Linked DNA regions of Rhodopseudomonas palustris. Each later gene encodes a partner of the first gene's protein in a complex. Links are inferred from orthologs where the notes say so. Each region holds a gene or a part of one and is shown on either strand. Other genes may lie near its edges.

What was found.
Region 2: the proteins of yajC (region 1) and RPPS3_RS07490 are in contact, whole or in part, in a crystal structure (PDB 2RDD), measured with the Escherichia coli proteins. The link is inferred for Rhodopseudomonas palustris from one-to-one orthologs.

What each region holds. Positions count from the first base shown.
Region 1 is NZ_CP019966.1:3,114,410-3,120,122, forward strand. Bases 1,519-4,228 are described here. They hold yajC (preprotein translocase subunit YajC), read right to left. Parts: upstream 3,238-4,228; coding sequence 2,800-3,237; downstream 1,519-2,799. Other genes in these bases: secD (protein translocase subunit SecD), read right to left, coding at 1,519-2,755; RPPS3_RS14575 (ATP-binding protein), read left to right, coding at 3,427-4,228. Also shown: protein translocase subunit SecF, read right to left, coding at 13-1,128; more of secD, read right to left, coding at 1,154-1,518; more of RPPS3_RS14575, read left to right, coding at 4,229-4,416; RPPS3_RS14580 (outer membrane protein), read left to right, coding at 4,584-5,713. UniProt on the Escherichia coli protein: The SecYEG-SecDF-YajC-YidC holo-translocon (HTL) protein secretase/insertase is a supercomplex required for protein secretion, insertion of proteins into membranes, and assembly of membrane protein complexes.
Region 2 is NZ_CP019966.1:1,603,709-1,610,433, forward strand. The notes cover bases 1,989-5,710. They hold RPPS3_RS07490 (multidrug efflux RND transporter permease subunit), read left to right. Parts: upstream 1,989-2,342; coding sequence 2,343-5,510; downstream 5,511-5,710. Other genes in these bases: RPPS3_RS07485 (efflux RND transporter periplasmic adaptor subunit), read left to right, coding at 1,989-2,332; RPPS3_RS07495 (hypothetical protein), read left to right, coding at 5,637-5,710. Also shown: RPPS3_RS07480 (flavin-containing monooxygenase), read left to right, coding at 1-785; more of RPPS3_RS07485, read left to right, coding at 1,133-1,988; more of RPPS3_RS07495, read left to right, coding at 5,711-6,092; RPPS3_RS07500 (ferritin-like domain-containing protein), read right to left, coding at 6,537-6,725.

The DNA.
Region 1 (5,713 bases):
TGCCCGCCTGACTTACCGCTTCTTCGGCTTACCGGCCTTGGCCGGCTTGGCGGCCGGTGCGGTCGGCTCCGGATCGACAAACCGCGCCGGAACCTCTTCAGCCGCGGGCGGCGCGACCGGCTCGGGCTTCGCCGGCTTCTCAGCCGGCTCGTCGAGCCGATGGGTGCCGACGCCGAGATAGATCAGGATCGGTGCCGCGATGAAGATCGAGGTGTAGGTGCCGACCAGCACCACGCCGAACATCATCACCGCCGTGAACGAGTGGATCGCATGGCCGCCGAACAGCAGCAGCGCGAGCAGAGCCAGCGTCACGGTGACGTGGGTGATGATCGAGCGCGACAGCGTCGAGTTGATCGACTCGTTGAGCAGCTGCGGCATCGGCATCTTTTTGTAGCGCCGCAGCATCTCGCGGATACGATCGTAGATCACGACGGTGTCGTTCAGCGAGTAGCCGAGAATGGTCAGCAGCGCCGCGATCGAGGTCAGGTCGAAGTCGACCTGACTGATCGACATGAAGCCGATCGTCAGCACGATATCGTGCACGTTGGCGATCATTGCGCCGAGTGCGAACTGCCATTCGAACCGGAACCAGAGATAGACCAGGATGCCCAGGATCGCGACCATCAGGCCGAGCATGCCGAACGCGAGCAGCTCGCTCGAGACGCGCGGGCCGACCACTTCGACGCGGCGATAGTCGACCGAGTCGCCGAGCGCGGCGCGCACCTTCTGCACAGCCGCCTGCTGGGCTTGGTCGCCACCGGGCTGCTCGGCGATACGGATCAGCACTTCGGCCGGACCGCCGAACTGCTGCAGCTGCACATCGCCGAGGTTGAGCTTGCTCAGCGTGTCGCGCATGCCCGCGATATCGGCCGCACCGGAATGAGCGCGGACTTCGAGCAGCGTGCCGCCGCGGAAGTCGATGCCGAAATTCAGCCCGTGGGTGAAGAACAGCGTGATCGCGGCGATCGACAGCACCGCCGAGATCGGGAAGCTGATGCGGCGGAAGCGGGTGAAGTCGAAGTGGGTGTTGTCGGGAACGATGCGCAGCGACGGCAGCCAGCCGAAGATGCTGACGACCGTCAGCACCGCAATCAGAACGCCCAGCCCGACCAAAATCCAGTGTGTCACGTGTGGCTCTCTCGGATTCGATGCGTCAGATCGGCACGTGGTGCGGCCGCTTCCAGCGCACCCAGGTCGCGACGATCAGTCGGGTCAAAGTGAAGGCGGTAAACACCGTGGTGATGATGCCGATACCAAGCGTCACCGCGAAACCGCGCACCGGACCGGTGCCGATATAGAACAGCACGGCGGCGGCGATGAAGGTGGTGATGTTGGAGTCGAGAATCGTCGCCAGCGCGCGTTTGAAGCCGGCGTCGATCGCCGAGATCGCGTTTCGGCCTGCGCGAATCTCCTCGCGGATGCGCTCGTAGATCAGCACGTTACTGTCGACCGCGATGCCGACCGTGAGCACGATGCCGGCGATGCCAGGCAGCGTCAGGGTGGCGTTGAGCAACGACAGAATGCCGAAGATCATCGCGACGTTGACCGCCACCGCGAGGTTGGCGAACACGCCGAACAGCCGGTAGGTCAGCAGCATGAACACGATGACGAGGATCGAGCCGACATAGGCGGCGCGTTCGCCCTTCTCGATCGAGTCCTGGCCAAGGCCCGGACCGACGGTGCGTTCTTCGATGATGGTCAGCGGCGCCGGCAGCGCGCCGGCGCGCAGCAGGATCGCCAGGTCGTTGGCGCCCTGCACCGTGAAGCTGCCGGAGATCTGACCGGAGCCGCCGGTGATCGGCTCGCGGATCACCGGAGCAGAAATCACCTCGTTGTCGAGCACGATGGCGAACGGCAGGCCGACGTTCTCGGTGGTGGCGCGGGCGAATTTGCGGGCGCCGTTGGTGTTGAAGCGGAACGAGACGATCGGCTCGCCGGTGCGCTGGTCGAAGCCGGGCTGCGCGTCGGTAAGATCGGCGCCCGACACCAGCACCTGCTTCTTGATCACGTAAGGCTGCTTCGGCGACGACGCGCTCATCAGCAATTCGGAATCCGGCGGGACGTTGCCACCCATCGCCTGGTCGCCCGACACCGAGCTGTCCACCATGCGGAAGTCGAGCTTGGCGGTCTTGCCGAGCAGCTCCTTCAGCCGGGTCGGATCCTGCAGACCGGGCACCTGGACCAGAATGCGGTCGGCGCCCTGGCGCTGGATCAACGGCTCGACGGTACCGAGTTCGTTGACGCGGCGTTCGACGATCTGAATCGACTGATCGACCGACTGACGGACACGGTCGGCGATCGCGGCCTGCGGCACCGTCAGGCGGATCAGGCCGCCGCCAGCGTCGGAGACTTCGAGGCTACGCTGGCCATTCGAGCCGAGCAGACCGCCGAGTGGCTGCGACAGCTCACGCAGCTTGGCGAGCGCGGCCGGAACATCCGTGTCCTTGCTGATCCGGACCTCGACCGAGTCACCCTTGGTCGCGAGACCCGTATAGGCGATCCGGGCTTCGCGCAGCACCCGGCGGGCGTCGTCGCGAACCGAATCGAGCTTGTCCTTCTTCACCGAATTGGCGTCGACCTCGAGCAGGATGTGCGAGCCACCCTGCAGGTCGAGGCCGAGCACCAGATGTCGCTGCGCCCATTTCGGCCAGCTCTTGACGGTGCTCTCGGGGAAGAAATTGGGAACGGCGCAAAGGCACACTGCCAGCGCCGTCAGGATGATCGCCAGCGCCTTCCACCGTGAGATATAAAGCATCGAGTTGTCCCGTCAGAAACCGAAAGAGGCGGCGCGTCCAAGCATCAGCTCGACGCAGTGTCGTCCTTCGCCGGCTCGGTCTTGTCGCCCTCGGTCTTGGCCGGAGCGTCCTTGTCCTTCTTGCCCTTGGCCTTGCCATTGGCTTCGGGAGCATCCTTGACCGGCTCGCCCTTGCTGCGGACGCCGGTGATCATCTGGCGCATCTGGCGTGCGCGAATCCCGTCTGCAAGCTCGAACTCGACGGTATCATCATCGATCACCTTGGTGACCTTGCCGACCAGACCACCCGAGGTGATGATGGTGTCGCCGCGGCGAATGTTCTTCACCATCTCGGCGTGCTCTTTGACCTTCTTCTGCTGCGGGCGCAGGATCAGGAAATACATGATGACAAAGATCAGCGCGAACGGCAGCAGCGACATGATCATGCTGTTGGCGTCGCCGCCGGCGGCAGCAGCCTGGGCGTAAGCGGGCGTAACGAACATTCGGATTCCCCGTGAAAGCAAGCGAGCCGGCCCGGCGCGGAAGCGTCGGCCGGGGGGCGCAAATTCGCGCGGACTATAACCGCCGCGGTCCCAATTGCAACGCTGCCACCCGCCTCATAGCGCTCCCATTTCCATGGGTTGCCGGGGGTGACATGGCCCGATATGGCTGCGGCATCAGGAAGTGCAAGCATGGCCAAAAAGACAAAATCCCGCCCCGCCAAAGCCGCCCCGAAGTCCGCCACCCGCAAGCCCGCCCGTGCAGCGGCGGCAAAGCGCCGCCCATCGGGGACGTCCCCCGGCGCGCCCCTCGACGGCGCATTGCTGGAGCGGATCGCCAAGGCCTTGGAGGGCATTTCCGCCCACCTGGCGGGCACTTCCGCCGCCCCGGCCGATGCCGCGCTGAATTCGGCGGATGCGTTCATCTGGCAGCCCGAGGGGCGTCTCGCACCGGTTCCCCGGGTCAGCCGGGTCGACCTGTCGCTGCTGCAGGGCGTCGACCGGATGCGCGACACGCTGATCGAAAATACCGAGCGGTTCGCTACCGGCCTGCCCGCCAATAACGCGCTGCTGTGGGGCGCGCGCGGGATGGGCAAATCGTCGCTGGTCAAAGCCGCTCACGCGCATGTCAACGAGCGGCCCGACGTCGCCGGACGGCTGAAGCTGATCGAAATTCACCGCGAGGACATCGAGAGCCTGCCGGCGCTGATGACGCTGCTGCGCGCCTCCGACTTCCGATTCATCGTGTTCTGCGACGATCTGTCGTTCGACGGCAACGACGCCTCGTACAAATCGCTCAAGGCCGTGCTCGAAGGCGGCATCGAGGGCCGCCCCGACAACGTCATTCTGTACGCGACCTCGAACCGGCGGCATCTGCTGCCGCGCGACATGATGGAGAACGAGCGCTCGACCGCGATCAATCCAGGCGAAGCGGTCGAGGAAAAGGTGTCGCTGTCCGACCGGTTCGGCCTCTGGCTCGGCTTCCACAAATGCAGCCAGGATGAATTCCTAGCGATGGTGCGCGGCTACTGCGCGCACTACGACATCGCGATCGACGACGAGCAGCTCGAGCGCGAAGCGCTGGAATGGTCGACCACGCGCGGCTCCCGCTCCGGCCGCGTCGCCTGGCAGTTCGTGCAGGATCTCGCCGGCCGCCTCAAGGTGCGACTCGGAACCAAGTAACAGCCTTCACGAGTTCGGTTCGATCAACAGTCGAACCGGACTCGGAGCTTACCGAGTTCGCAAACCGAACATCTCGTCCCTAAACTGCAGTCTCGATTCGCGGACACGCGCCGCCGCGCTGGCGGTCGTGTTGCCGCGTCGATCATGCGACCTTGAGGGCAAAGGCCGTGCGCACGTCCATCATCTGGGTTTCTGCCGTGCTCGCCGCATCCTGCGGCGCTGCGCAAGCTGGGGATCTGTCGCGGCCTCCGGCCGTCAAAGCCATTCCGGCCTGGAGCTGGACCGGCTTCTATCTCGGCGGCCATCTCGGCGCCGGATTTGGAACCGCGAAGGTCGACAACCCGTTTGGACCGTCGATCTACGGCGACACCGTGCGCGCCCCCAAAGCCCTGGCCGGTCTGCAGGCCGGCTACAACTGGCAGGCTCCCGGATCGCCCTGGGTGCTTGGTGTTGAACTCGATGCGTCGGCGATCGACGCCGACGGCACCGACACCTGCCTCGCTTACTCCGGTCAGTTCGTCTCAGCGAACTGCCGCGTGCGCGAACATATGCTGGGCACCCTCACCGGCCGGCTCGGCCACAGTTTCGGTCCCGACGGGCGCTCGCTGATGTACTTAAAAGGCGGCGGCGCGGTTCTGGTCGGCAACTTCCGGATGACGACCAACGCCTCCGACTATCTCAATCAGCCGGCTGCTGAGCTCGACACCACGCGGTGGGGCTGGACCGTCGGCGCCGGGATCGAGTACGCGCTGTCGTCGCGCTGGGCGGTGCGCGCCGAATACGACTACGCCAATTTCGGTCGCCGCGGCATCGACACGCCCGGCGGCGGCTTTCTGCAGATTCCGTTCGACCCAAAGACCCTGGTCGACACCGCCGGCGCCCCCACGCAGGTGCATCAGGACATGCACCTGATAAAGCTCGGGCTGAACTATTACTTCGGCCGCGGCGACGGCGGTTTCGATCAGGCGCCGCTGCTGCCGGTGAAAGCGCACGCGGCCGATCGCTGGTCGGCCTGGCAGTTCGAAGTCGGCGCCCGTTACTGGTACAGCCACGGCCGCTATCAGAACGATCTGACGATGAGCACCAACAGCGCGCTCCAGGAACATCTGGTATCGCGCCTCACCTACGAGAGCGACGGTCATTCCGGCGAAGTGTTCTGGCGGATCGACGGTCCGCAAAAGCTGTTTCTCAAGGGATTTGCCGGCGGCGGTGGGTTGGTGGCCGGCAAGATGAACGACGAAGACTGGTTCCCCACCTATCCAAAAGGCGCGACTGCGTATTCGAACACAGATCACAA
Region 2 (6,725 bases), 1.5 Mb from region 1 along the record:
TCGGAATCTCCGAAGATTGGATTCACGAGATCGTCCGCCGCAAGATCCTGTTCGATCAGGCGACCTTCACCCGCCGCTCGATGAGCGAGCCTGAGGTGGTGAAGCAGGAATTGCTCGCCGGCGTTCGCGCCCATCTTGGCGCGGATGCCAATCTCGATCCGCACTTCACGCCGAGCTATCGGCCGTGGCGGCAGCGCATCGCCTTCGTTCCCGATGGCGATCTGTTCAAGGCGATTGCATCCGGCAAGGCTTCGGTGGTCACCGACGAGATCGATCGCTTCACCGAGCAAGGTATCCGGCTGAAGTCAGGCGAGACACTCGAGGCCGACATCGTCGTCACCGCGACCGGCTTCAATCTCAACGTGCTCGGCGACATCGCATTCTCGATCGACGGCAAGCCGCTCGATTTCGCCGAGACCGTGACCTACCGCGGCATGATGTTCACTGGCGTACCGAATATGGCGTGGGTGTTCGGCTATTTCCGCGCGAGCTGGACGCTGCGCGCCGATCTGGTTGCCGACTTCGTCTGCCGTCTGCTCAGCCACATGAAGCAGAACGGCCATCGCAGCGTGGTGCCGGCGCTGCGGCCGGAAGACCGCGACATGGCGCTCTTGCCGTGGATCGATCCGGAGAACTTCAATCCCGGTTACCTGATGCGCGGGATGCACTTGCTGCCCAAGCGCGGCGACAAGCCGGAGTGGCAGCACAGCCAGGACTATTGGACCGAGAAAGATCAGTTCCCGGCGATTGATCTTGACGATCCGGCGTTTGTTTACGGCAGCTGATCTGCCGTAGAGGTCGCCTGCCGGTTCCGTGTAAGCGTGCCGGTAGGTCTGCATCTTTAACTTTCGATTAACTCAGTTCGGTGGAACGCAGCGCCTCTTATCACTTCGTAGTTCTCCGATTCACACAGCCGTGAGGCGGCGAAAGCGCAACGACTTCATGCGGTTCCGTACCGTGTGACATTGCGCCGCCGCCGCACGATGTTGTGCCGCACAATTCCGCGATTAATTTCCATTCATCAAGCGTGTCCACGATCGCGTTGCTGCGATCGGCTGCCGACGGTCGGCTGCGCATGACGAGGCGTCGGTGCCTCGCGGATGACACGAGACGGATTGAAGAGGTTATTTTGATGCGGGGATGGACCAAGCTGGGTTGGACGGCCGTTGCGCTCGCCGTCTTGGCGCCGGCGCTTGCCGGGTGCAAGGAACCGTCCGCCGCGAACGCTTCTGCGGCGGAGAAGCCCGAAGTCAGCATCGTCACCGTGAAGCCGCAGCCGCGCTCGATTGTGCGCGAACTGCCGGGCCGGATCGCGCCGATTCGTGTCGCCGACGTACGGCCGCGCGTCTCCGGCATCATTCTGCGCCGGACGTTCCAGCAGGGCAGCGAGGTCAACGCCGGCGATCCGTTGTATCAGATCGATCCGCGCCCATTCGAGGTGGAGCTGCAGGCTGCCGAAGCTGCGCTGGCCAAGGCTACGGCCGCCCGCGATCAGGCCGACATGCATGCCAAGCGCGTCTCGATGCTGGCGAGCGAGCAGGCGGCGTCGCGTGCCGCCAACGAAGTCGCGACCACCAATCTGCGCCAGGCGGCGGCCGAAGTCGCAGTGCGCGAAGCCGAAGTCGCACGCGCCAAGCTCAATCTGGAATACGCCACCATCCGCGCGCCGATCAGCGGCCGGATCGGTGCGGCGCTGGTCAGCGAAGGCGCTCTCGTGGTGCAGAACGATGCCACCAGCCTCGCGACGATTCAGCAGCTCGACCACGTCTATGCCGACTTCACCCAGCCGGTGTCCGAGATGGCGCGGCTGCGCCGCGCGTTCGACTCCGGCGAGCTCGATCAGATCGCCGCCGATGCGGTGCGCGCTCACCTCGTGCTCGACGACGGCACGCACTATCCGTTGCACGGCAAGCTGCTGTTCTCGGACGCCAAGGTCGATGCCTACACCGGCCAGGTGACGCTGCGCGCCGAGTTCGATAATCCGAAGCGCGAGCTGCTCCCGGGCATGTATGTGCGAGTACGGATCGAGCAGGGCATCGACGCCGACGCCCTCGCGGTGCCGGAGCAGGCGGTCCAGCGCAACAGCGGCGGCGGCAGCGAAGTGTTCGTCGTCAAGGACGACAACCGCGTCGCCGTACAGGCGGTGCGGGTCGGCGCCCAGCAGGACGGCCATTATCTGGTGCTCGACGGCTTGAAGCCGGGCGAGCGGGTGGTGGTCGAAGGCTTCCAGAAATTCGCTGCGGGTGACACCGTGGTGCCGGTGAGCGTCAGTGATCGCCGGTCGGCGGCTGCCGCGCCGACCACCACGGGTTCGGCGAACGCGGTGCGATAGGCGCCGCCCGATGCCCGCATTTTTTATCGACAGGCCGGTCTTCGCCTGGGTGATCGCGCTGTTCATCTGCTTGATCGGCGCGATCTCGATTCCGTTTCTCCCGGTCGCGCAATATCCGATCATCGCGCCGCCCTCGATCTCGGTGTCGACGCAATATCCCGGCGCCTCGCCGGAGAACCTGTACAACAGCGTCACCCGGCTGATCGAAGAAGAGCTGAACGGCGCCAACGGCATTCTGAACTTCGAGTCGACCTCCGACTCGCTCGGCCAAGTCGAAATCATCGCCAACTTCGAGCCGGGCACCGACACCGAAATGGCGTCGGTGAACGTGCAGAACCGCATCAAGCGGATCGAGGCGCGTCTGCCGCGCGCGGTGCTGCAGCAGGGCATCCTGGTCGAGGAAGCCTCCAGCGCGGTGCTGCAGATCATCACGCTGACGTCGACCGACGGATCACTCGACGAAGTCGGCCTCGGCGACTTCATGATCCGCAACGTGCTCGGTGAGATCCGGCGTATCCCCGGCGTCGGCCGTGCGACGCTGTATTCGACCGAGCGTGCGCTGCGCATCTGGATCGATCCGGCCAAGCTGATCGGCTACAACCTCACCGCCGACGACGTCACCAAGGCGATCGAGGCGCAGAATGCCCAGGTCGCTTCCGGCAGCATCGGCGCCGAGCCAACCCCGAAGGGCCAGAAGATCTCCGCCCTGGTGCTGGTGAAGGGCCAGCTGTCCTCGGCCGACGAGTTTGGCGCCGTGGTGCTGCGCGCCAACTCCGACGGCTCGACGGTGCGGCTGCGCGACGTGGCGCGGATCGAGATCGGCGGCTTCAGCTACCAGTTCAACACCCGCCTCAACGGCAAGCCGACTGCAGGTCTGTCGGTGTTGATGTCGCCGACCGGCAACGCGCTGGCCACCGCCAGCGCGGTCGAAGCCAAGATGAAGGAGCTGTCGCGCTTCTTCCCGGCCAACATCAAATACGAGATCCCCTACAACATCACGCCGGTGGTCGAGGCCTCGATCACCAAGGTGCTGCACACGCTGGTCGAAGCGGTGGTGCTGGTGTTCGTGGTGATGTTCCTGTTCCTGCAGAACATCCGCTACACCATCATTCCGACCATCGTGGTGCCGGTGGCGCTGCTCGGCACCTGCGCGTCGCTGCTGCTGTTCGGCTATTCGATCAACATGCTGTCGATGTTCGGCATGGTGCTGGCGATCGGCATTCTGGTCGACGACGCCATCGTGGTGGTCGAGAACGTCGAACGCATCATGTCCGAGGAAGGCCTGCCGCCGAAGGAGGCGACCCGCAAGGCGATGTCGCAGATCACCTCGGCGATCATCGGCATCACCCTGGTGCTGATCGCGGTGTTCCTGCCGATGGCGTTCTTCCCCGGCTCGGTCGGCATCATCTATCGGCAGTTCTCGGTGACGATGGTGTCGGCGATCGCGTTCTCGGCGCTGATGGCGCTGTCGCTGACGCCGGCGCTGTGCGCCACGCTGCTGAAGCCGGTCAACAAGGGCCACGCCCACGCCGAGCGCGGCGTGTTCGGCTGGTTCAACCGCACGCTCGACAATATCCGCGAGCGCTATTCCAGCATCGTGCGCTGGAATCTCGGCCGCACCGGCCGGCTGATGGTGATTTACGCAGTGCTGGTTGCCGTGCTCGGTTGGGGCATGTCGCGGATGCCCGGCGGCTTCCTGCCGATCGACGACCAGGGCTTCGTCACCGTTGACGTGCAGACGCCGTCGGATTCGTCCTACAACCGCACCTACGACGTCGTGAAGCAGGTCGAGGATTATCTGCTCAAGCGCGACGGCGTCCAGAACGTTACCTTCCTCACCGGCTTCAGCTTCCTCGGTCAGGGCATGAACGCCGCGCAGGCATTCGTCACGCTGAAGGATTGGGGCGAGCGCGACGAGAACTCCTCCGCCGCAGCGATCGTCGACGATGCCAACCGCAAGCTCGGTGGCATTCGCGACGCCCGAATCTCGGCGCTGCAGCCGCCGCCGGTCGACAACCTCGGCAACTCGTCGGGCTTCAGCTTCCGATTGCAGGACCGCGGCCAGAAGGGCCACGAGGCGCTGGTCAAGGCCAGCGAGCAGCTGATTGCCGCCGCCAACGCCAGCCCAGTGCTGCAGAAGGTCTATGTCGAAGGCTTGCCGCCGGCGCCGGTGCTCAACTTGATGATCGACCGCGAGAAGGCCGGCGCATTTGGCGTCACCTTCGAGGACATCAACACCACGATCTCGACCAATCTCGGCTCGGCCTACATCAACGACTTCCCCAATCGCGGCCGCATGCAGCGCGTGATCGTGCAGGCCGACGCGGAAGGGCGGATGAACGCTGACGACATCCTGTCCTACACGGTGAAGAACAGTCGCGGCCAGCTCGTGCCGTTCTCGTCCTTCGCCACGGTGGAGTGGGCCAAGGGCCCGACCCAGATCGTCGGCTTCAACTACTATCCGGCGATCCGCATCAGCGGCGAGGCGCGGCCGGGCTTCACCTCGGGTGACGCGATCGCCGAGATGGAGCGCCTCGCCGATCAGTTGCCGCGCGGCTTCGGCTACGATTGGACCGGCCAGTCGCTGCAGGAAAAGCTGTCGGGCTCGCAGGCGCCGATCATCCTGGCCCTGTCGGCGCTGGTGGTGTTTCTCGTGCTGGCGGCTCTGTACGAAAGCTGGACGATTCCGCTGTCGGTGCTGCTGACGGTGCCGCTCGGCATCGCCGGTGCGGTGGTTGCGGCGACGACGCGTTCGCTGCCGAACGACGTGTACTTCACCGTCGGCTTGATCACGATCATCGGTCTCGCCGCCAAGGACGCGATTCTGATCGTCGAGTTCGCCAAGGACCTTCGCAAGGAAGGCAAGACGCTGCGCGAGGCGACCATGGAGGCGTGCCATCTGCGCTTCCGGCCGATCCTGATGACCGGTCTGGCGTTCTGTTCGGGCGTGTTGCCGATGGTGATCGCGAGCGGCGCCGGCGGCAAAAGCCAGCAGGCGCTTGGCACCGGCGTGATGGGCGGCATGATCGCGGTCGTGGTGCTGGCGCTGCTATTTGTTCCGGTGTTCTTTGTCGTCGTGCAGCGGCTATTCGCCCGCGACCGTTCCGACGATCCTGTCGGGGAAACCCTGACGCATCAGGTTCCGATGCACGCGCAACTGCCACACGATCAAGCTTAAATCGAAATTGCGAGCGTTGTCCGCTCGCGATTCCCGCGGGCGGAAAGCCGGAACCAATCGAATTATCTCCAGTTGTTGGTCGACAGGTGAACAACTCGTCTCGTCGACAGACAACTGGAGGAATTCATGAACGGAGACCAACCGATTAGCTGGCTGATGTTCTTCACGCTCGCTGCAGGCGTGGTGATCGTCGGCCTCGCTTTCATCAACTTCATTCGCTCGCGCTCCAACCGGGCGATCGCGGCCGATACGCTGGAAGGCAGCACCTCCGCCCGCGGCGCGGCGCCCGATGGCGCTCTGCCCGAACTCGCCGGCATCGCGGTGTTCGCGTTCATCGCGATGGGCCTGCTGGCGTTCGGCGCCACCTACAAGGGCGGTGAGCGCGACACCGCGCAGGTCAGCGGCCCGGCGTCCGAGTCGGGGGCCACCGGCACCACCGGCATGGCGCAGCCGAAGGGCGTGCAGAACGACCCGAAGCGCTATCAGCCGCACAACCCGGGCACCGACACCCGCGTCGCCCCGACCGCGTCCGACACCGGCGTCGGCAACTCGCCGGGCTCGACCGGCACGGTGACCAAGTAATTTCCGGCAGCTTGAGCCGGGTGAATAAGAAGGCCTCGGTCGAAAGACCGGGGCCTTTGCTTTGTTAGAGCGCTTCATCGTTTGATTTGAAGCGGATTTGGCCCCCGCCAAGGGCCGAAGTCCTCATCCTGAAGAGCCCGGCAAAGCCGGGCGTCTCGAAGGATGAGGAGCCACATCGCCTGCGGCGCATGGTTCGAGACGGCGCTTTGCGCCTCCTCACCATGAGGTTCTGCAAGCTGCGACCGCTAGGAAGTGCGGTCCTGATTCCGTCAAATGTAGAGATTCTCTCGGATGAAGGCTGCCTCACCCGCGGTGGATGATTGAGACGGCGCTTCGGGGCTCCTTGCCCACGAGGTTGCGGGTGTTGCTGAGTCCGTCGGAGCGCCAGACACAAAAACGGGGGCCGCGGCCCCCGAGGTCGTGCCTGATGGATGATGACGTTGCTTAGTGCGCGGCCTCGTAGGCTGCCTTCTGCTGCTCCATCAGGGCGATCTTTTCACTGATCTTGGCGCGCTGGGTGGAGAGCGTCGATGCGATCGACGGCAGGCCGGCGGTGACCTTCAGCGCGTCGTCGTATTTCGACAAATTGCGCTTTTCGCCGTCGATCAGGCCGGGCAGCACGCTGCCGTCGAG